Linked DNA regions of Casimicrobium huifangae. The protein of the gene in region 2 interacts with the protein of the main gene of each other region in a pairwise test. Links are inferred from orthologs where the notes say so. Each region holds a gene or a part of one and is shown on either strand. Other genes may lie near its edges. The genes, in order: groL and grpE.

Region 1 (16,147 bases), 190 kb from region 2 along the record:
AGGTGCTGGTCAGCGGCGCGCAGGTGATGCTGATTGCGGTGCCGGCATTGAGCGCAGCGGCGGTGATTGCTGGATCACTGTCCGATCATCCGCTCTACGAGGAGATCGCTGATTCGCTGCGCCTGCCGCTACATGCGAAGGGCTGGTCCACGGTGCTGGCCAATGCGGCACTGCGCTCTGACCAGATTCACGCCAACGCGCAGGGCTATGAAGCATTTGCCCGCAGCCTTGCCGACGCGGCGCGGGCGGCGCAGTTGCTGTGACTTTCAGGCAGCGCGTTTGCCGCCGCCGGAGCTGATCACAGTCTGCATCAGCAGCGCCAACTCGGTGCCGGTCACGATGCGGAGGCTGTTCTTCGCGGCAAATTGCCGGGCGGCGTCGCTGGGTGCGTTCAGCGCAATGTAGATGCCCTGCCCGACGTCGTCGCCCGCTGGCGAGGCGAGTGCGGCGGACAGTTCGCGCAGGGGTTCCACGCCGTGATTGGCGGCCTTCCAGCGCCGGTGGCTGACGAGGGCGCTGCGCGAGCCCTTGCTGATGATCCAGTCCGCGCCGCTGCCTTTGAAGCGTGTCACGGTGTAGCCGTCAGCGACGTAGGCGCGCTCAAGCGCGGCGACGAAATCGCGGCCCGGCAGCGCGGCTAGCGCCTGTAATGTGGCGTCGATTTTGGCCGGGCTGGGCGCCTGCCACTGCCGCCACGCCGCGATGGCCCCGATCACTGCGAACGGCAGGCCCGACACCGCACCGACGGCTGCATAGCGGGCGGGGAACAGGCTGTAGCAGGCAAAACCAACGGCTGCGGCGACGGCAAAACTGATCCACCACGGCGAGCGGAGCAGCACCGCGAACAGCGAGCGGTCGGACATCTTGAAGGACGGAAGCGAAAACTGCACGGGCGGGCATCCAGCGGATCGGGAGCGTGTTTGTAGCACGCGGCGCCGGATGTCAGGACCGGAGCAGGCTACGATCATCTTTTCTCAAAAATGCCCATCTGATATGGGCTAATAGCGCATTTTCATCGAAAGTCGACTTTCGCAATTTTCCGCTATGAACCCTTATGAAATGGTAGTTTCATTAAAAAGCCAATATGACGATGCCCTGCCTTCCGGCTTGAAACGTCGCCGTCGCTACCTATAATTAGCACTCATCAGGGGCGAGTGCTAACAATCGGATTTCTCCGCAGTTAGCGCTCGCTACGGTTGCATCCTCTACGCAGGTTGCCAATCGTCCGCCAAGGCCCGATGCGGCTGGCGGATGCCTCCGATTTCAAAACCCGAGAATTGTTCAAGGAGAACTCTTCATGTCACTGAAACTTCGCCCCCTGCACGATCGCGTGATCGTCAAGCGCCTGGAAGAAGAGCGCAAAACCGCGTCCGGCATCGTGATCCCGGACACCGCCACCGAGAAGCCCGACCAGGGTGAAGTGCTCGCCGTTGGCCCCGGCAAGCGTGACGACAGCGGCAAGCAAAACGCGCCGGACGTCAAAGTGGGCGACAAGGTCCTGTTCGGCAAGTACGCCGGCCAGACGGTCAAGGTGGACGGTGATGAACTCTTGGTCATGCGCGAAGAGGACATCATGGCTGTCGTCACCAAGTAACTCGGGCGTACGCAACCGATTGCTTCGGCAATTCCAGATTCAAAAACTAATCAACGAACCCAATTTCGGGCGCCGCGAGCCGGGATGAGCACAAGGCGCCGTTGACCGACGTGTACTGATGTACACGAGGTCGACGGCAACGCAGTGATCGCCCGGCGCAGCAAGCCCAGGAGAAAAACATGGCAGCTAAAGAAGTTGTATTTGGCGGTGACGCACGTGCCCGCATGGTTGAGGGTGTGAACATCCTCGCCAACGCAGTCAAAGTCACGCTCGGCCCGAAAGGCCGCAACGTGGTGCTCGAGCGCTCGTTCGGCGCCCCGACGGTGACCAAGGACGGTGTCTCGGTCGCCAAGGAGGTCGAGCTCAAGGACAAGCTCATGAACATGGGCGCGCAGATGGTGAAAGAGGTTGCATCCAAGACCTCCGACAACGCTGGTGACGGCACCACCACCGCGACCGTGCTGGCCCAGGCCATCGTGCGCGAAGGCATGAAGTTCGTTGCCGCCGGCATGAACCCGATGGACCTCAAGCGCGGCATCGACAAGGCGGTCACCGCCCTCGTCGCCGAGCTGAAGAAGGCCTCGAAGCCGACCACCACCAGCAAGGAAATCGCTCAAGTCGGTTCGATCTCGGCCAACAGCGATGACTCGATCGGCAACATCATCGCTGACGCGATGGAAAAAGTCGGCAAGGAAGGCGTGATCACCGTTGAAGACGGCAAGTCGCTCGAGAACGAGCTCGACGTCGTCGAAGGCATGCAGTTCGATCGCGGCTACATTAGCCCCTACTTCATCAACAACCCGGACAAGCAACTGGCGTTGATGGACAACCCCTACATCCTGCTGCACGACAAGAAGATCTCGAACATCCGCGATCTGCTGCCGACGCTGGAGCAAGTGGCCAAGGCTGGTCGTCCGCTGCTCATCATCGCTGAAGAAGTCGATGGCGAAGCGCTGGCAACCCTGGTGGTCAACAACATCCGTGGCATCCTGAAGACCGTTGCCGTCAAGGCCCCGGGCTTTGGCGACCGTCGCAAGGCCATGCTGGAAGACATCGCCATCCTGACTGGCGGCACCGTCATCAGCGACGAAGTTGGCCTCAAGCTCGAAAGCGTCACACTGGCTGATCTCGGCCAGGCCAAGAAGATCGAAGTGGGCAAAGAGAACACCACGATCATCGACGGCGCCGGCAAGGAAGACACGATCAAGGGCCGTGTTGCCCAGATCCGCAAGCAGATCGACGAAGCGACCAGCGACTACGACAAGGAAAAGCTGCAAGAGCGCGTGGCCAAGCTGGCCGGCGGTGTTGCGCTGATCAAGGTTGGCGCTGCGACCGAAGTCGAAATGAAAGAGAAGAAGGCCCGCGTTGAAGATGCGCTGCACGCAACCCGTGCCGCCGTTGAAGAAGGCGTGGTCGCCGGTGGCGGCGTTGCGCTGCTGCGCGCCCGTCAGGCTGCTGGCACGATCAAGGGTGACAACCACGATCAGGAAGCCGGCATCAAGCTGGTGCTGAAAGCGATCGAAGCGCCGCTGCGCGAGATCGTTGCCAACGCCGGTGGTGAGCCGAGCGTGGTGGTCAACGCCATCCTCGCTGGCAAGGGCAACTACGGCTTCAATGCCGCCAACGACACCTACGGCGACATGATCGAAATGGGCATTCTCGACCCGACCAAGGTCACCCGCACCGCGCTGCAAAACGCCGCATCGGTCGCAGGCCTGATGCTCACCACCGAAGCCATGATCGCCGAAGCGCCGAAAGACGACGCACCGGCGATGCCTGGTGGCGGCGGGATGGGTGGAATGGGCGGCATGGGCGACATGGGCATGTAACGAGCTTCGTCTCCGGGCGCATTGCTTCGTTGCGCTCGACCTCGCGTACGTCAAGTACGCGTCGGCCGAGCGCGCCTCGCACTGCATCCCGGATACTCGCTCGTTGGCTGCTCCAGCCAACCGTAGCAAAACAAAAGGCACCTTCGGGTGCCTTTTGTTTTGTTTGTCGTCAGCGAAACAGGACCTTGGCGCAGCTAAACTGGTGCGGTACTTGCCTCTTTCTGTTCATGCTGCCTCGTTCATCGCTCTTTCGTTCCCTGCTGCTGTCACTTGCGGTGACATTTGGCCTGCTGTCTGCCGCCCTGGCCGGTCCGGTCCGTGACGGCAATTACGCCGGGCAGCTGCAGTGCAGCGCGGTAATCGGCAACCCGTCGAACGCTGGCTGGTCGTCGCCCGTTGAATTGCAGGTGGTGGGCGATACCGTGCTGTGGCAGCGTGGCAATGGGCAGTTCAGCGAGTCAGCGCAGGTGCGTTGGTCACGCGGTGGCTTCGAGATTGACGCGCTGGGCGCGTGGTCGCCCGCCTCGCGCAAGCAGGGGCGTTGGCGTACCGTGGGCTCGCTGCGACTGGAGGGCAACGCAGTCGCCGGTGCCATGCGGCAGATTTCCACGGCCGGGGACCAGGTATTCCGGCAGTGCAGCGTGAACATCCCAGTCACGCTCGCCGCTGCCACCCGCGCCGCTCCGCCAGCACCGTTGCCGCAACCGCCGCATGATCCAGTGCGCGCGCAGGCGACCGAGGACTGTGCGTGGAAGGGTGGAGCTGCGTGCGCAAACATGCTCAATGTCGAAGCGCGGGCACAGGCGAGTGACGCCAACGGCAACGCCGCAGCCGCGCGGGCGGGTGGGGATCAGCGGCGTCCTCCCGTCGGCAACGCAGGTGCTTCGGGCGCGGTTGTGGTCCCGCAACCGGGTCCGGCAGTTGTGCCGCAAGCGCCGCCGACCATGGAGCCGCCAATCACACCGCCTTCGTCAGGAGTGACCGCCAGTAGCGCGCCGTTTGCGCAGCCGGGAGCGACGCCGCAGCAGTCACCGGTCTCGACGAGCGTCGCCGATGCAACCCCCACGCCGGTGCCCGGCGCGGCGAATCCCTCGTTCCCAGTGGCAACGACGGCGGCAGACATAGGCAGCGCCCGTCGCTACATCGCGGCGGGCACCTTTGGCAGTTACTGGATCATTTGGGTGATCGTCGGCGCGGTACTGACGTTCTATCTGCCGCTGTCGTTCCTGCTGGCCAACCCGGCGGGCGCGATCAGCCAGTTGAGCTTCATGAACCTGCTCGACATCTTCAACCGTACCGGCAAGATCCGGCCCTACGCGGCCGAGGCACAGTCGTGGGCGATGATGGGTCTGTTCGGCGTCGCGATGCTGGTGACCGGCCCGCTCATCATCTGGTTCAACGCGGGGGTGCCGTGGGTGCACGGCAAGGATGGCGCCAATACGACGATCTGCTGCGTTGAACGACCTGAGTACACCGACGACAAACGGTTCGCCATTGATCTCTATCGTGACGACCCGTTCCTGCCCTGGTACATGATCAAGACGATCCTCACCAGCAAGGCCAACGGCCCGTGGAAGCTGCGTGTGCTCGACATCGAACGCGCGCAGTTTGTCGATCTGCGCGGCTTTGGCAAGACCGAAGATCAGGGCTCGACACTGGTGCTGGACCACAATGAAAAGTACCTGAAGACGCAAACCAGCGCTGATCGTTTGCGCATCATGGTCGAACGCGAACCGGTCGTGGTGGTGGACATCCCGGCCTCCGGCGTCGGCCTTCGTCGCTGGCCGACCAATGAGGGGCAGCAGGTCTCGCCTTACACTGTGATCAAGAAGGGCGGCAACGTCACCTATGAGGCGCAGGACGCACTCCGTCGTGGTGTTGCCGCATTCCCGGTTGCCGACGTCACCGACGCTGGTGCCCGCACACCGCTGTTGCTGGCACGCGAGAAGCCGGACAACGATGGTCTGCTCGGTGCGCTGAAAGGGCTATGGAGTCTGGTCGCCGACTGGGAGCGCTTCGCCTGGGTCGACGCCAACACCGGGCAAGTCAGGAAGACGGTCACCCTGTTCGGCAATGCCCGTCACGCCGGCAGCACGCCGGATGGCGGCGCGCATGTCTTCGTCGCGACTGGGGGTTATCTGAAAGTCGTCCGTACGCCGGAGCTGCGTAGCGGCGACTGATTCGCGCCGTCGCCGGCCAGATTGGCCCGGTGTTTCGCGAAAGGCGGAACCGGGCGAGCGGGCCGTAGCAGCGCGACGTACACTGAACCCATGCGCAAGCTGAAGTCACCTTCCCGCCGCCACGTCGAGGCCGAGCTTGCCGTGCTCCGGGCGTTGCCGCAGGTGCTCAATGTCGCTGCGCTCGAGCGTGGTGAAGCGCTGTTGACCGGTTATCACGGCGACTTGTCGACCGACGAAACGCTGTATGTGCTGCGTCTGTGCGCCTCCGGTTGCCAGGCAGCAGGACGCTGGCTCGAAGGCCTCCAGTTTGCCAGGCGCGGGCTCGATCTGGCGATTCGCGAACATAAAGCACGCGACAAGATTCCGCTGCTGGCCATTAGCGGCAATATCCACCTATTCCTGCAGAATTTCCACCTTGCCATTCGCGCCATGCGCGAAGCAATCACCATCGCCGAGCAGGAGCACCTGCCGGACGAGCAGGCCAAATTGCTGCAGAGCCTGGGACCGATGTACGCTCAGCTGGAGCAGCATGACACCGCGCTGTCGCTGTTCGAACGGGCCTGTGCGATCGCCACCACCAAACCGCTCGCTGCGGTTCGTACGGCGGCGCTCAACAACATGGCACGCGAGTATTGCGCGCTGGGGCGTCTGGATGAAGCTGCCAGCAAAATCGACGAGGCGATGACCATCGCGCAATCGCCCGTGTTGCGTGAATGGCTGCCCAACCTGCTGCATACGCGTGCCGAAGTCGCTGCCCGCCAGGGCCGATTGGCGGATGCCGTGGTTGACGCTGATGCGGCTGCCGTGCAGTTGCGCAGCCGCCGCAACGTTCATTCCTTGCTGCGGGTATTGATCGATAACGCGCGCTGGCTGGTCGCGCTTGGTCGTCATGATGACGCTCGCGCCCGGCTGGATGAAGCTGCCATGCTGCCCGCCGATCCGTCGCTGCACGCGATGCGTGAAGACGCCGCGCTGGCCCGCGTCCAGCTCGAACGCGATGCTGGCGATGTCGATCGCACGATGGATGCCGTTACCGACTTTCTCGCTGCCCGAGCCGACGCACATCGGGTGCATCTGGCAAGCCAGCGTATCGCCGTACAGTTTGTCGAAGAAGTGGAACGCACCGAGGCGCGCGGGCGTCGCGAGTCGGCAGCGGTCAACGAACTGACTTTGCGTCTGATCGAAACTCAGGCCGAGGCGCAGAAAATGGCGCGTCAGGTGGCGCGTGACCCGCTGACAGGAGCGCTCAATCGCGTCGCCTTCGAGGCGGCGATTGGCAAGCTGGCCGGCGGTCCGCAGCAACCGGTGGCGTTGATCATGATCGATGTTGACGACTTCCGCGCCATCAACGCCGAGCGCGGCCACCTCGCCGGCGATGCCGTTCTGGAGGGTGTTGTCGAGCGCTTGCGGCAGGCGCTGCGTGTCAATGACCTGATGGGGCGTGCTGGCGACGATGAATTTCTCGTGCTCTGTCCCGGTGTCGGTCCGCGCATCGCAGCAGCGATTGCAGCGCGGGTGTTGACCAAAGTTTCGGAGAGCCCGGTGGTGCATGACGGCAAGGCGATCGCAGTGACCGTCAGCGTCGGTGTGGCCTGCGCGCATAGCAAGGCGCTGGCGACGCTGCCCTATTTGTTGAAGCGGGTTGATGCGGCGATAAGGCGAGCCAAGCAGGCCGGCAAGAACCGCGCAGTGACGGTTCGGGTCAACGACTGACCCAACCGACGCCAGCCACGACGGTGGTTGCTTTCGCAGCGTGTAGCATGCGCCTTCGCATCCACTGTATCTGCGATTGCCGCGACTGCGTCAATGGCTGCTGACTCGCGCTGACCATCATGCCTGCCCCAAACCTGCGACCACTGGTGGTGGATCTCGACGGAACACTCTGCCGCACTGACACCCTGTGGGAGACATTTTTCGCGGCTTGGCGGCGGCGCTGGTGGCTGCCGCTGGCGGTGCCGCTCTGGCTACTGCGTGGGCGCAGTGCGTTCAAGCGACAGCTCGCATCGATGGCGTTGCCGGACTTCCCCAGCTTGCCCTGGAACACGGCAGTTGTCGATGCCCTGCGCGACGCGCGTGCGGCAGGGCGCACCACAGTGTTGGCCACGGCTGCCGATGACCTCGTGGCGCAAGCTTGTGCTGCTGAGCTCGGCCTGTTTGACCGGGTGATCGCGTCCGACGGCATACGCAATCTGAAGGCGCATACCAAGGCGGAACGACTGGTGCCACTGTTTGGCGAACAGGGCTTTGACTACATCGGTGATTCCCGCGCTGACCTCGCTGTATGGCCACACGCAGCGCAGCGCTTCACGGTGTCATCGCTGCTGCCGGCGGGCGGGCAGCGGTTGCCGGGTACACCCGCCGCAGGCGGTGTCGGTCGTTGGCTGAAATTGCTGCGCGTGCGGCATTGGGTCAAGAATGTGTTGGTCTTCGTGGCACCGCTTGCCGCTCATCAGTGGGCGGTGGCGGCGTCCTGGCACGCTACTTTGCTGACATTTGCCGCCTTCTGTGCTGTGTGTTCATCCATCTACGTGGTGAACGACCTGTTCGATCTCGCATCCGACCGGGCGCACCCAAGCAAGCGGAGACGGCCATTGGCGGCCGGGGATCTGCAACTGGCGCCTGCAGCGTTAGCGTCCGGGGCGCTGCTCGCTGGTGGTCTTGTGCTGGCCTGGTTCGCCGGATGGGCCGCCGTCGCGGTGATCGGTGCCTATGTGCTGGTGAACGCGGGCTATACCAGCTGGCTCAAGCGGTTGCCGGTGTACGACGTATTCTGTCTGGCTGGCCTCTACACGTTGCGCATTGTTGCTGGTGCGGTGGCAGTTGGCGTGCCGCTTTCGGCATGGCTTGCCGCGTTTTCCGTATTCGCGTTTCTGAGTCTGGCACTGTTGAAGCGGGCAGCCGACATTGATCGTCTGGCGCCTGACCAGGCGCTGCCCGGCCGTGGTTACACGGGGCGAGACGCAGCCTTCGTCAACGGTTTTGGTGTCGGGTCAGCGATTGCCGCCTGTCTGGTGCTCGCGCTTTACGTGGCGAGTGACCAGGTCAGCACGCTATACGGCGATCCGCTGTGGCTGTGGGGCATGGTGGCGGTAGTGCTGCTGTGGCTCGCCCGGATGTGGCGTCTGGCGATGGCGGGCCTGATGGACGATGACCCGGTATTGTTCGCCACCCGTGACGCGGTCTCATGGGGGTGCGCACTGGCAACCGGGGTCTGCGTTGTGCTGGCGGTTTAGCCAGCTGCGGCGATTTGCAGGCCGACGCGACAACGGCCGTTGTGAGGTCACAACGGCTGCAAGGCTGGTGAGCTTCTAGTGCACGGTGCGCGCAGCGAAAAAGCCGTTGCGATCAATGCTGCGCACCCAAAGCGTCAATTCCCGGTCACCGCGCATGACTTTCAGCGGGACTCGGACGCCTGCTTCGCCGCGCGCCCACACTGCGCGATAGAACTCAGCCAGCGTTTTGACGGCGGTGGGCCCGACGGCAGCAATGATGTCACCGCGCTCCAGCCCGGCCCTGTCACCGGGGCCATCCGGAGAGAGGCGACCGACGTTGACACCATCTTCATCCTCGAACGTCGTGATGCCCAACCACGGCCGCTGCGCACCCTTGCGCTGGCCGGTTTCAATCAGCTCATCGAGGATCGGTTTCAGGATATCGACCGGTACGAACATGTTGCCGGGTATGCCTTTGCCCTTGCCGTCGGCATCACGAACAAACAGCGAGCCGACGCCTACCAGCTTGCCCGAAGGCTCGATCAGCGCCGCGCCGCCCCAGTCGGCAATCGGCGGAAAAGTGAAGATCGCACTGTCGAGCAGATATTCCCAGCCGCCGGTGAATTCGCGGCGGGAGGTAACAAAGGCCGGAGCAATGTTGCCGCGCGCACCAGCAGCGAGCACGGCATCCTTCTCCTTGAGTGCCCTGGCGTCGCCCAGCACGAACGGTTCGCCCTGTGCTGGTGCCAGCAGACGCACGAGGCCTAGCCCGGTCTCCTGGTCGAAACCCGCCACTTTGCCGGGAAGCCTGCGGCCCTTGTGGTCGGTGATTTCCACTTCATCGGCCTCCATGATGAGGTAGCCGATGGTGAGCACGAGACGCGGCGACAGCAGCACACCGTTGCCTTCACGCTCGGCACCCAGCGTGGCATTGCTCCGGGCCGACGGCGCCGCCAGCGTCCGCAGCTTCACTACTCCCGAGATCGCCTTCTCGATAACCTCCGCGCTCATTTTGTCGGAGAACTTTTCACCCGTCGTTATGTCCTGGGCGAGCGTGGCAAACGCCGCAACAATCATCGCCAGCGTGGCAAAACCTGCGAACAAAGTGGTCAATCGGCGCATCGTCTCGCTCCTTGCTGCATCGGTGAACGACAAACCCTGGCCGTGGCCATAGCGTTGCTTTTCGGGGCAGAAACACTGCAGCACGGCTTGCCTGCCTAAAATACTCGCATGAATCAGGCCAATACCGCAACCGAAGTTTCTCTGTCGGTCGCCGAAAGCACACAAACGCCCGTAGCGACAGCGCGGCAACCGCGCAAGCTGCCGTTCTCGCTCACGCGCGAGGGCAAACGCCTGCGCAACATTGTGGGTGCCGCAGTCACCGATTTCGGCATGATCAGCGAAGGCGACCGCATCATGGTTTGCCTCTCGGGCGGCAAGGACAGCTACACACTGCTCGACCTGTTGCTCGCGCTGCAAGTGGTGGCGCCCGTGAACTTTGAACTGATCGCTGTCAACCTCGATCAGAAGCAGCCGGACTTCCCCGAGCACATCCTCCCGCAGTATCTCGAACAGCTCGGCGTCAATTTCAAGATTGTTGAATCGGATACGTACTCCATCGTCACACGAGTGCTCGAGGAAGGCAAGACCATGTGCTCGCTGTGTTCGCGGCTGCGCCGCGGCATTCTCTATCGCACCGCGAAGGAGTTGGGCTGCACCAAGATTGCGCTCGGACACCACCGCGAAGACATCCTCGAAACCTTCTTCCTGAACATGTTCTACGGCGGCAAGCTCAAGGCAATGCCGCCCAAGCTGGTCTCCGACAACGGCGAACACATTGTCATCCGCCCGCTCGCCTATGTGCGCGAGAAGGACATTGTGAAATACGCGAAGGAGCGCGAGTTCCCAATCATCCCCTGCAACCTTTGCGGCTCACAACCCAATCTGCAGCGCGCCGTGGTCGGCCGCATGATCGAGGACTGGGACAAGAAATTCCCCGGCCGCGTCGAAACCATGTTCCGCAGTTTGCAGAATGTGGTGCCGTCGCATCTGGCGGATTCGAAGCTGTTTGATTTTCAGGGGCTATCTTCCGTTCGTGGTGAGCCTGTCGAACCACACGCACTGGCGCAGTTCGACGGTGGCGACACTGCCTTTGACGTCGATCCCGAAATTGAATCAGCCATGCAGCGCGACGCGGTGCAGGCGCAGACCGACAAGCCCGTGTTCGCCGCGGTCTCGGCGCAATGAGCGCATCAACCGCGAATCTGACAGACGTCCTCATCGTCAAGGGCGCCTGCCCGCACGACTGCCCGGACACTTGCGCTCTGGAATATCACGTTTCCGATGGCAAGCTGGTCGACGTCAAGGGTTCGTCGACGCACAGCGTCACGGCCGGCGTGCTGTGCACCAAGGTCGCGAAGTACCCGCTGCGTACCTATCACCCGACCCGAGTCAAAACACCGCTCAAGCGCGTTGGCGCCAAGGGTGAAGGCAAGTTCGCACCGATCTCGTGGGACGAGGCACTCGCGACCATAGCGGACAAGTTCAGGTCAATCATCACGGACCACGGGGCCGAGGCGATCCTGCCGTACAGCTACGCCGGCAACATGGGCATGCTGCAGTACGGTTCGATGGATCGCCGCTTCTTCCACGTCCTCGGCGCTTCGCAGCTCGACCGCACCATCTGTGCGAGCGCCGGCGCGGCCGGCCTCACGGTGACGCTGGGCTCGCGCCTTGGGACCGACATTGAGGCCTTTGCACACAGCGAGCTGATCATCCTGTGGGGCACCAACCCGATCACGTCGAACCTGCATCTGTGGAGCCGCTGTCAGGAGGCCAAGCGGCGCGGCGCCCGGCTGATTGCGATTGATCCCTATCGCTCACTGTCGGCCGAGAAGTGCCATCAGTGGTTGCCAATCAAGCCCGGCACCGACGCCGCGCTGGCGCTGGCGATGATGCACGTATTGATTCGCGACGACCGTCTCGATCACGAATACATCGCTCGCCACACCCTCGGCTTTGGGCCGCTGAAAGAGCGTGTCGCCGACTGGACGCCAGAGCGTGCCAGCGCTATTTGCGGTATTCCGGCGGCAGACATCGAAGCGCTCGCTGCAGCCTATGGGGCCACGAAGAAGGCCGCCATCCGGCTCAACTACGGCATGCAGCGTCACGGTGGCGGTGGCATGGCGACGCGCACGATTGCCTGCCTGCCGGCGTTGACCGGCGCGTGGCGCGAGGCGAGCGGCGGCCTGCAGCTCTCTACCTCGGGCGCTTACCCGATGAATCTGGGCTATCTTGAGCGACCGGATCTGATGCCAAAGCGCGGCGGTAAGCTGCCGCGCGTGGTGAACATGAATGCGCTCGGCGATGCGCTGACCGTTACCAACGATCCACCGGTCAAATCGCTGTTTGTCTACAACTCCAATCCCGGCGCGGTTGCACCCGATGGCAACGTGGTGCTGCGCGGCCTCGCCCGCGAGGATTTGTTCACTGTCGTGCACGACGTGTTCATCACCGATACCGCCCGCTTCGCCGACATTGTGCTGCCGGCGACGACCTCGCCCGAGCACGACGACATCAACCGCAGCTACGGTCACTACGATCTCGTCATCAACCGGCGTGCGATTGCTCCGGTCGGCGAAAGTCTGCCCAACACCGAGCTGTTCCGTCGTCTCGCGCGGACAATGGGTCTCACCGATCCCTGCTTTGGCGAGGACGACGAGTCTCTGATCCGCCATGCCTTCGACTGGAATCATCCTTCGCTCGCCGGCCAGTCCTTCGACGCACTGGAACGCGACGGTTTCCTGCGTCTGAACTACCCGAAAAAGGACGGTTTCATCACCCCGTTTGCCGATGGCGGCTTTGGTACGTTGTCTGGCAAGTGCGAGTTCTATTCGGAAACCTTGGCCAGTCGCGGCCTTGACCCGCTGCCAAACTACGTGCCACCGCACGAAGGTGACGCGAGCGACGTGGCGAAGGAGTTCCCACTGGCACTGAACACGCCGCCGCTGCGCAACGCCATGAACAGCACCTTCGGCAACATTGACGAATTGATGGCCGGCTATGGCGCGCCGACGTTGCAACTGCACCCTGCCGACGCGCAAGCCCGCGATCTCACCGACAGCCAGCGTGTACGCGTGTGGAACCGCCGCGGCAGCATGCAGCTCACCATGCGGCTGAGCGAAAACACCCGGCCGGGCGTCGCCACCATTCTCTGGGGGCACTGGCGCAATCATCCCGGCGCCGATGGTTTCGTCAACGATCTCACCAGCCAGGCGCTGGCCGACATGGGCGGCGGCGCCACGTTCTACGATTGCCGGGTTGAGGTGGCTGCGCTATAAGGCTGCTTTCCGCTCTCGACCTCTTCACGAGCTTGCGCCATGCCCTATGCCCTTGGTGTAGTTGATCTGCTTATCGTCGTTTTCTTCGCCACGCACGTGCTGCGCACCGGGCGCCCCTGGTACTGGATCATGATCATGACGATGGCGCCGTTTCTCGGCAGCCTGATTTACTTCATCAGCGAGTACCTGCCGGAGATGCGCTATTCACGCGGCGGCCGCAAGGTATTGCGTGCAGTGGAGGCCGCCGTTGATCCCAATCGGGCAATGCGCGAGGCGGAAACCGAATTCGAGCGCTCGCCGACGGCTGCCAACCGCGCTGCGCTGGCGGCTGCACTGTCCGCAGCCGGTAGCTACGACGAAGCCATCAAGCATTACGACGAGTGCGCCAGTGGCAGCTACGCAAAGGATGTGCATTTCGTGCGCAGCCTTGCTGCCACCAATCTGCTTGCAGAGCGCTGGTCCGCTGCGCGAGCCAGCTACGAGCGCCTCTTCGCCCTCGGCAAGGATGCGCGGCAGCCGGACGACGATCTTGGCTACGCCTTTGCGCTTGCGCGTCTGGGCGATGGCAGTGCCGATGCGGCCTTCCAGCACGCCGTCACCACCGCCAATGGCCCGGTGGCCCGTTGCCGCTATGCGCAGTATCTGGACGAATCGGGCCGTCGCCGTGAAGCGCGCGAACTCTACGAGCAGGTGGTCAAGGAAGGCCGCCTCGCGCCCGCCCACACACAGGATTTGCACAAAGCCTGGTACAGGCTGGCCGCCGATGCCCTGAAAGCGCCGTAAGGATCATGGCCGATTCCACTACCAACGGCGTCAAAGCAGGATTTCTGTCATGGAAAAAATAGTCAAGACCGACGCCGAGTGGCGTGCCCAGCTCACCCCGGAGCAATACCGAATCACGCGCAAGCATGGTACCGAGCCCGCGTTTTGCGGCGGCTTCTGGGACCACGACAAGACTGGTGTCTATCACTGTGTCTGCTGTGACTTGCCGCTGTTCGCCAGCGACAGCAAATTCGATTCTGGCACGGGCTGGCCCAGCTACTTTCGTCCGACGGTCGCTGATCATGTCACGATGCACGAGGACAACAGCTTCGGCATGCGGCGAACAGAAGTGCTCTGCGCCCGCTGCGATGCCCATCTGGGCCACGTATTCCCCGACGGGCCGAAACCAACCGGACTACGCTACTGCATCAACTCCGAGGCCCTGCAGTTTGTAGAAACTGCGCCGGGCTGAAACCGAGGGCCGTAGCGGCCCTCAATCCAATGCAGAATCAGGCCGCCATTCCAAAACGGATGCGACCATCGTCACCGACGTTACGTGTGAGCCGCCCAATTCGCCAGCCGTGATTTACGTGCGCTACCGCTTCGGCGATGGCGAAGAAGAGCTGGTGATTGTCGAGCTTGCGGCGGAACAGCGTGGGGATCAGATCTGCTGCGGTTTTTGGACTTTCGGCGACGGCGCCGTAGAGCTCGTTCATGCGGTCTTCGTGGTGCGTCTCCAGCGCTTGCACGCGTGTCGCGATGCCACTAAACGGCAGTCCATGCGACGGCAGCACCAGGGTGTCGGCTTCGCAATACTTGAATGCCTGCAACGAACTCACGTAGTCAGTCACCGGGTCAGCAAGTGGCGTCACCGGCCACACATTGATGTTGGTGGAAATCTTCGGCAGCAGCATGTCGCCACTGATCAATACCTTCAACTCTTCGCAGTAGAAGCTCAGGTGCTCCGTGGTGTGACCGTAGCCACCGATCGCTGACCAGAACTTGCCACCCATTTCCACCGTATCGCCCGGCATGATGCGGTTGCAGCATGGCGGGCGCGTGGGCACGCCAAAGCTGTAGGTGTTGCCGCGATTGGCCGTGACATCAATCTGTTCTTCGGTCAGGCCGTGCGCCCGGAAAAACGCCGCCAGATTGCTGCGCTGATAGGCGCCACTACCCTCAGCCACGCTGTGCGCAGCGAGCAGTTCAGTCAGACTCATTTCCACAATGATCGCGCCCTGCGAGGTGGCGAAGTGCTCAGCCAGCCATTGCGCGTTGCCCAGGTGATCCGGGTGATAGTGGGTCACGACAATGCGCTTGAGCGGCTTGCCGCCCATCGTCTGCGCAAAGTGCTGTTGCCACAGCGCCCGCGTTGCATCGACGCCGAAGCCGGTATCGACCACTGTCCAGCCATCGCGCGGGTCGTCCGCACTCGCGGGTTCCTCGATCAGCCAGAGATTGATATGGTCGAGCGCGAATGGCAGCGGCATGCGGATCCATTTGATGCCGGGTGCGATGTCGATGAACTCGCCGGGTGCGGGCGGCGCAGCGTGCGGGAAGGAGAGTGCAGCAGTCATGCAGCCGATAGTAGCCGAATCGGTCGTCGGTTGACGTTAACGTCAACTTATCACGACACGATCAGGTGCGTTGCCATAAACTCCATGCATGCCAGAACCCATTGCTACTGCGCCCGGCGCACCGGCGACCGCTCGTCGCGAAACCTTCACCATTACCGAGCTCGCTGATGAGTTTGCGCTTACCACGCGCGCCATCCGCTTCTACGAAGACCAGGGTCTGCTCGCGCCGGAGCGGCGCGGCACGCGGCGCCTGTACACGCCGCGCGAGCGGGTGCGGCTGAAGCTGATCCTGCGCGGCAAACGGCTTGGCATGAGTCTGGCCGAGATCGCCGAAATCCTTGATCTTTACAAGGCGGACAACAGTGAGCGCTCGCAGCTCGAGAAATTCCTCGAAGTGCTGGCGCGACGTCGCGACATGCTGGAGCAGCAGCGCGAGGACATTGATGTCGTGCTCGCGGAAATTTCCGCGATTGAGAGGGACTGCCGCAAACGGTTGAAAGCGGCTCAATAAGCCAACCGTGTTCGGGCTGCGCAGACGCGGTCGACGACGACAGAATTTGAAGTTACGTTGACGTAAACGTCAACGTGTCGTCTAGAATGCTGACATGCTGACTGCGCAAAAAACAACCGATATCCTCAACATCCTGCAGGCG
Region 2 (6,635 bases):
CCAAGGTCATACACGGCGAACTTGCCGTCTTTCTTGACCTTGTCGATACCGAATGCGAGTGCGGCTGCCGTCGGCTCGTTGATGATGCGCTTGACCTCGAGGCCTGCGATGCGGCCGGCGTCCTTGGTCGCTTGACGCTGCGAGTCATTGAAGTAGGCCGGCACCGTGATCACGGCCTCGGTCACTTCATGGCCGAGGTAGTCCTCAGCGGTCTTCTTCATTTTGCGCAGCGTCTCGGCAGAAACGGCCGGCGGCGAGATCTTCTTGCCGCGAACTTCGACCCAGGCGTCGCCGTTGTCGTTTTTGACGATGGCGTAGGGCATCAGGCCGATGTCCTTCTGCACTTCCTTTTCTTCAAAGCGACGACCAATCAGGCGCTTTACCGCGTAGATCGTGGCCTTGGGATTGGTCACGGCTTGCCGTTTGGCCGGCGCGCCGACGGTGATCTCGCCGTCTTCCATGTAGGCGACGATGGACGGCGTGGTGCGCGCGCCCTCGCTGTTCTCGATGACTTTCGGCTGCCCGCCTTCAATGACGGCAACGCACGAGTTGGTGGTGCCGAGGTCGATACCAATGATCTTGCCCATGATGTGTTTCTCCGTGGAGAGTGTTGTTGTTATGTAAAGTTTGTTGCGGTTCGTTGACGTTCAAGTGGCGTTACCGAGGACGACGGGGCTTCGCCCCTAAGACGCCGCCGCGTCGCTTCGCTTGCGGCTAGGACGACGCGACTCGCGTTGCTCGTCGCTAGGACGCAAGGCTAGGTTGTGAGCGATCTTCTAAACAGGATCAGTTGTTTGCGTACGTTTTCGATCTGATTGTTGATTTCAGTAGCGTCACCGGTCATGTTCAGCCGGATTGACAGGTCAATTTGTGTTTCCAGTTCGGCGAGCGATCCCAACGCGATGCCCAGAAAATGCGCCAACTCGCCAGTGCTCGAACGGCCTGCGCCCTCGGCGATGTTGGACGGCACGGACACGGCGGCACGGCGAATCTGTGACGTCAGACCAAAACGCTCGTCCGCCGGGAAGCCGGCACTCAAGTCATAAACGGATTCGGCCAAATCCATCGCCGCCTTCCAGACCGGAAAGTCCCGATGGGAGCGACGCGGCGCATCAGCAGAGTTCACGCGGCAACCCCTCGCGTCCTAGCAGCGAGCAACGCGAGCCGCGTCGTCCTAGATGCAAGCGAAGCGAGCATCGTCGTCCTAGGCCTGCGCCGCAGGCGCAGCGCCGTCGTCCTTGGGTGCGGGCGCCGTCGCAACAGCCACCATCGCCGGCCGCAGCACGCGATCGGCGATCGTGTAACCCTTCTGGAAGACCTGCAGCACAGTGCCCGGTGCTTCGGTGGTCGATTCGATCTGGGTCATCGCCTGATGTACGTTCGGGTCAAACTTGGCTTTTTCGGCCTTGACCTCTTTCACCTTGGCGCGTTCGAAGGCGCTGACGAGGTTCTTGAGCGTCATGTCCACGCCCATCTTGATCTGTTCGGTGGTGCTTTGCTGGTCTTTCAGCACCATTTCCAGCGTGTCCTTCACCGCCAGCAGCGAGAAGGCGAAATCCTTGGCCGCAAAGTCGCGGGCATTGGCGATTTCCTGCGCGTTGCGCTTGCGCAGGTTCTCCATCTCGGCAAGATTGCGCAATTGCTGGTCTTTGAGCTGCTCTTTGAGGGCAGCGATTTCGTTCTCGGCGGCGGCGAGCTTTTCTTCGGGAGACGCCCAGGCGGGCGCTTCCTGCGCCACCGAGGCGTCGGCGGATTGTTCCGGGGCGGTGGATTGTTGTTCGTCTGGCGTAGCCATGATGTGGTCGTAACTTCGAATGACTGTTGGTCGATTAACAAGCAGCAGTTAGGGGGCGGTTTCCCTATTTCAAGTGCGGGTATCGCAAAACATCAACTTTTTGCACAAAGCCCATTTGCAAAGGGCATGAGGGCCGATTTCGCATAAAGTCGACATTATGCAATTCTGCCTACTTAGCCCATTGCCGACGCCATTTGCCAGAAAAGTTGATAGCCGACGTGAGTGACAGAATGCTGCTGGCTACCGATACCGCAGCCCGCGCGTCGCCGCCCGTTTCCGCGACTCGCGCCAGAAATTTCCGTCTTGGTCGCGGTGGGCTAGCCAACGGCGGTCGCGCAACGCAGAATCGCGCCCTGTTTTCCCGTCGCTCGCGACATTCTTTCCTTACCAGGAGCATTCATGAACTTTCGCCACTGGCTTACGACGCTTACCAGCGCCAGCCTGATCGCGGCAACGGCGGTATCTGCCCAGGCACAGCCCGCCAGGCAGTACCCCCTGCGTGACTTTTTCAAGAACCCCGAGCAGGGCTATTTCCGCCTCTCGCCCGATGGCAAGATGCTTGGTTTCATGCAGCCGTATGAGTCGCGCATGAACATCTTTGTGCAGCCGATCGACAAGGCGGGCAGCAAGGAAGGCGTCAAGCGCATCACCGCCGAGACGGCGCGTGACATCTCGAACTATTTCTTCAAGGGGCCGCAGCACGTCCTCTACACCAAGGATTTCGGTGGCGACGAGAACTTCCATGTGGTGATGGCCGACATCACCACCGGCAAGGTGCAGGACCTGACGCCGCATGAGGGCACCCAGGCCAGCATCCTCGACGCGCTTCCGGATGACGACGATCACATCCTCGTCACCCACAACAAGCGCGACAAGCGCCTGTTCGACGTCTACCGCATCAACATCAAGACCGGCGCTGAAACGCTGGTTGCCCAGAACCCCGGCAACATTACCGCGTGGAATACCGACCACGCCGGCAAGGTGCGCGCCGCTGGCGCGACCGACGGCGTCAACAAGACGCTGCTCTACCGTGAGACCGAAGCGGAGCCGTTCAAGCCGCTGCTGACCACCAACTTCCGCGAAGCGGTGGATATCGTGGGCTGGACGCCGGACAGCAAGCTGATGTACGTGGCCTCCAACCGTGGCCGCGACAAGGCGGCGCTGTTCGAGTTCGACCCGAAGACGGCGAAAGAAGGCAAGCTGATCTACGAAAACCCGAATGTGGACGTTGATTCGCTCGGCTGGTCGCGTGCGCGCAAGGTCATCACGCAGACGATGGTGAACTTTGAAAAAGCCGAACCCGTGTTCTTCGACAAGGAATCCGAGCGCGTCTACAAGGCGCTGAAGGCGAAGCGGCCGGGTTACCAGATCGGCGTGCAAAGCATGACCAAGGATGAAAACCTGCTGATCGTGGCCGCCAGCAACGATCGCACGCCGGGCACGCGCTACGTGTACGACGTGAAGGCCGACAAGCTGACCAAGCTGGCGGAGATCAACCCGGCCCTCGCCGAAGCCGATATGGCCGAAGTGAAGCCGATCAGCTACACGGCACGCGACGGCCTCACCATCCGCGGCTACCTGACGCTGCCGAAAGGCGTGCCGGCCAAGAACCTGCCGGTGATCGTCAACCCGCACGGCGGCCCGTGGTATCGCGACAGCTGGGGCTACAACGGTGAAATCCAGTTCCTCGCCAATCGTGGTTACGCTGTGCTGCAGATGAACTTCCGTGGCTCGGTGGGCTATGGCCGCAAATTCTGGGAAGCCTCGTTCAAGCAATGGGGCCTGGCCATGCAGGACGACATCACCGACGGCGTCAACTGGCTGATCAAGGAAGGCATTGCCGACCCGAAGCGCATCGCCATCTACGGCGCCAGCTACGGTGGCTACGCCACGCTGATGGGCGTTACCAAAACGCCTGATCTGTACGCTGCAGCGGTGGACTATGTGGGCGTCTCGAACATGTTCACTTTCATGAAGTCGATCCCGCCCTACTGGAAGCCGTTCCTCGAAATGATGACCGAAATGGTGGGCGACGCCGAGAAGGACAAGGCGCAACTCACCACCACGTCACCCGCGCTCAACGCGGAGCGCATCAAGACGCCGCTGTTCATTGCCCAAGGTGCGAAAGACCCGCGCGTGGTGAAAGCCGAGAGTGACCAGATGGTCGAGGCGCTCAAGAAGCGCGGCGTTGCCGTCGAATACATGGTCAAGGACAACGAAGGCCACGGCTTCCGTCTGCAGGAGAACCAGTTCGAATTCTACGAAGCGATGGAGAAATTCCTCGGCAAGCATCTGAAAGCCGCGAAGTAGGCGCGCGGCCCGCACAACCGTATTGCCAATCCTCGCCGGGCGGCTCGCCCGGCTTGTAGCCGCAGCCGGCGTTCGCCAAAGAACGCGATGGCTGCGGCTTTTTTTATCCGCGCAGGATGGCCTCGACAGTTCGTCCGGTGGCGAGCAGCTGGTGATCTGCTGCGTGACGACCGATCAATTGCAGGCCCACCGGCGCGGGACCGTGCGCGTGGCAGGGCAGGGTCAGCGCACAGCCGTCCATCATGTTCACCCAGGCCGTGTTGCGCAGGATGAGCTGGTTGCGGGCGAAGAACAAGGCGTCGTCAGCGAGCAGCGGCGCAATCGGCGGCGGTACGCAGGCAACCGTGGGGGCGATCATCGCGTCGAAGCCCGACAGCGCCTCGTGCATGCGATGCTTCCACAGGCGCAGCCAGGCAATTGCCTGCGACACCTCGGCGCGGGTGACGTCGGCGCCAAGCTGGATGCGGTGCCAGACGCGCGGATCGTAGCCCGCGCCATCCACGCCGATGTTGGCCGCATGCCAGTCGAAGGTTTCTGCCAGCCGACCCATTACTCGCTTGTCTGGAGGCAGATTGCCGGCAGCGAACAGATCCTCCAGCGCGTCACACCTTGCTTCGACGATGGTGACGCCAGCGTCACGCAGCTTTTGCATCGCCCGCTGACAAGCTGCGCTGACTTCGGCGTCAAGACCATTCCACAAGGTACCTGACGGACACAGCAGCCGTAACTGCTGCGCAGGTTTTTCCGGCATCGGGTTGAAGAACTCACCGGCCAGCACTGCGTCAATCCTTGCGCAGCAATCGACTGAATTGGCCAGCGGACCGACTGAATCGTGCAGGAACGACAGCGGTACAGCCCCATTCACTGGCACCCGGAACGCGGTGGGTTTGAAGCCGACCAAACCATTGAAGGCGGCAGGGATGCGCACGCTGCCGCCGGTGTCGGTGCCGAGTGCCGCAACGCACATGCCGTCGGCGACACTGACGCCCGCGCCGCTGGAAGAACCACCTGGCACGTGGCCGCCCGCGTCTTCGCGCTGCCAGCGGTTGCGCGGGGTGCCATAGTGCGGATTGATGCCGACGCCAGAAAACGCGAACTCGACCATGTTGGTGCGACCGAAGAGCACCGCGCCCGCGGCACGCAGGCGAGCCACTGCGGGCGCATCGGCGGTGGCCGGCGCGCGCGATCGCAACACCGTGGAGCCGGCGGTGGTCACTTCTCCGGCGACATCGAACAGATCCTTGATCGAAATCGTGATGCCTTCCAGCGCGCGTGGCCCGGCAGCGCCGCCGGCCAGAAAGCGCTCGTCTGCGTGCGTGGCTGCGACACGGATCGCTTCGTCGCTCAGTGCCAGAAATACGCGCACACCTTCGCCAGCCGGGTCAAGGGCGAGTTTGAGCTGCCGGCTGGCGAGAGCGGACGGTTGGTCGGTGCCAGCGGTAAAGGCTTGCTGCAAGTTGGCGATAGTGGTCATGATTGAGCGCGGTAACGTTTGCTTGCATTATGCGTTGCGGTCGCCGTACCGATACCGCTACATTGCGCCCATGAAAATGCTGAACCATTACCCGTATCGACTGATGCGCCGGCTGTTGTCCGCCACCGCGCTGCTGGTTGCCGTCATCGCGCACGGGGCGCCGCAAGTGATCGACCTCGACTGGAACGACACCGCGCGCGGTCGCAGTCTGCCACTTAAGGTACGCGTCCCCGACGGGGCCGACAAGGTACCGCTGGTGATCTTCTCGCACGGCTTGGGCGGCTCGCGTGAAGGCGGCAAAGCCTGGGGTGAGCACTGGGCGCAGCACGGCTATCTGGTCATTCATGTGCAGCATCCGGGCAGCGACGATTCGCTCTGGAAGGGCGCAGGCAGCGGTACACCGAAGCAGCGGCTGGCGCGCGGCGCGACGGCGGAGCAGATGCTCGGCCGCGTTGACGACATCCGATTCGTGCTCGATGAAATCACCCGCCAGCAGGCGAAGGCTGACGCGCCAGCGTGGACCAAACGGATCAATCTTGCCCGGGTCGCCATGACCGGCCACAGCTTTGGCGCCCGGACGACAATGGCACTGGCAGGCGAGCGCTTCCCGGGGCCGATCCGTTCACTCGCTGAACCCCGCATCTCGGCCTTCATCGCCTTTAGCCCGACCACGCAAGGCCTCAAGCGCACCTGGCCGGAACGCTACGGCAGTATGGCAGAGCCATTCCTGAGTGTGACCGGCAGCATTGACGGTGATGTGATGGGCACTGGCAGCACGGCCAGCAACCGCGCAGCAGTATTTGATGCGCAACCGGCGGGTAACAAATATCGTGTCGTCTTTGCAGAGGGCGACCATTCGGTGTTTGGTGGCGGCGATCTGCGCGACGCGATGTGGCTTGATCGGGTAACTGGGCAAGCCAACGATGCCACCCCGCCGGCCGTTGCCCGAATCATTCACGACAAGACGCGACTGGTCACACTCAAATTTCTCGATGCCTGGCTCAAAGAGGATGCTGCAGCGCGGCGATGGCTTCAGACCGACGCCGCTGCGGCTAT

Evidence for each region.
Region 1: the proteins of grpE (region 2) and groL interact in binary tests that used the Escherichia coli proteins (3 or more experiments, as listed by UniProt). The link is inferred for Casimicrobium huifangae from one-to-one orthologs.

The regions. Positions count from the first base shown.
Region 1 is NZ_CP041352.1:3,946,458-3,962,604, reverse strand. The notes cover bases 1,109-4,098. They hold groL (chaperonin GroEL), read left to right. Parts: upstream 1,109-1,773; coding sequence 1,774-3,423; downstream 3,424-4,098. Other genes in these bases: FKL89_RS17885 (hypothetical protein), read left to right, coding at 3,651-4,098; groES (co-chaperone GroES), read left to right, coding at 1,304-1,594. In the rest of the region: FKL89_RS17905 (GDSL-type esterase/lipase family protein), read left to right, coding at 1-263; FKL89_RS17900 (restriction endonuclease), read right to left, coding at 267-890; more of FKL89_RS17885, read left to right, coding at 4,099-5,603; FKL89_RS17880 (tetratricopeptide repeat-containing diguanylate cyclase), read left to right, coding at 5,694-7,316; FKL89_RS17875 (UbiA family prenyltransferase), read left to right, coding at 7,436-8,836; FKL89_RS17870 (S1C family serine protease), read right to left, coding at 8,912-9,937; tRNA 2-thiocytidine(32) synthetase TtcA, read left to right, coding at 10,046-11,062; FKL89_RS17860 (molybdopterin-containing oxidoreductase family protein), read left to right, coding at 11,059-13,155; FKL89_RS17855 (hypothetical protein), read left to right, coding at 13,195-13,938; peptide-methionine (R)-S-oxide reductase MsrB, read left to right, coding at 13,988-14,389; FKL89_RS17845 (MBL fold metallo-hydrolase), read right to left, coding at 14,427-15,494; FKL89_RS17840 (MerR family transcriptional regulator), read left to right, coding at 15,583-16,005; FKL89_RS17835 (PaaI family thioesterase), read left to right, coding at 16,100-16,147.
Region 2 is NZ_CP041352.1:4,146,159-4,152,793, reverse strand. Bases 1-2,992 are described here. They hold grpE (nucleotide exchange factor GrpE), read right to left. Parts: upstream 1,796-2,992; coding sequence 1,205-1,795; downstream 1-1,204. Other genes in these bases: FKL89_RS18780 (S9 family peptidase), read left to right, coding at 2,195-2,992; FKL89_RS18790 (four helix bundle protein), read right to left, coding at 758-1,126; dnaK (molecular chaperone DnaK), read right to left, coding at 1-587. In the rest of the region: more of FKL89_RS18780, read left to right, coding at 2,993-4,105; FKL89_RS18775 (amidase), read right to left, coding at 4,209-5,579; FKL89_RS18770 (alpha/beta hydrolase family protein), read left to right, coding at 5,650-6,635. UniProt on the Escherichia coli protein: Participates actively in the response to hyperosmotic and heat shock by preventing the aggregation of stress-denatured proteins, in association with DnaK and GrpE. It is the nucleotide exchange factor for DnaK and may function as a thermosensor.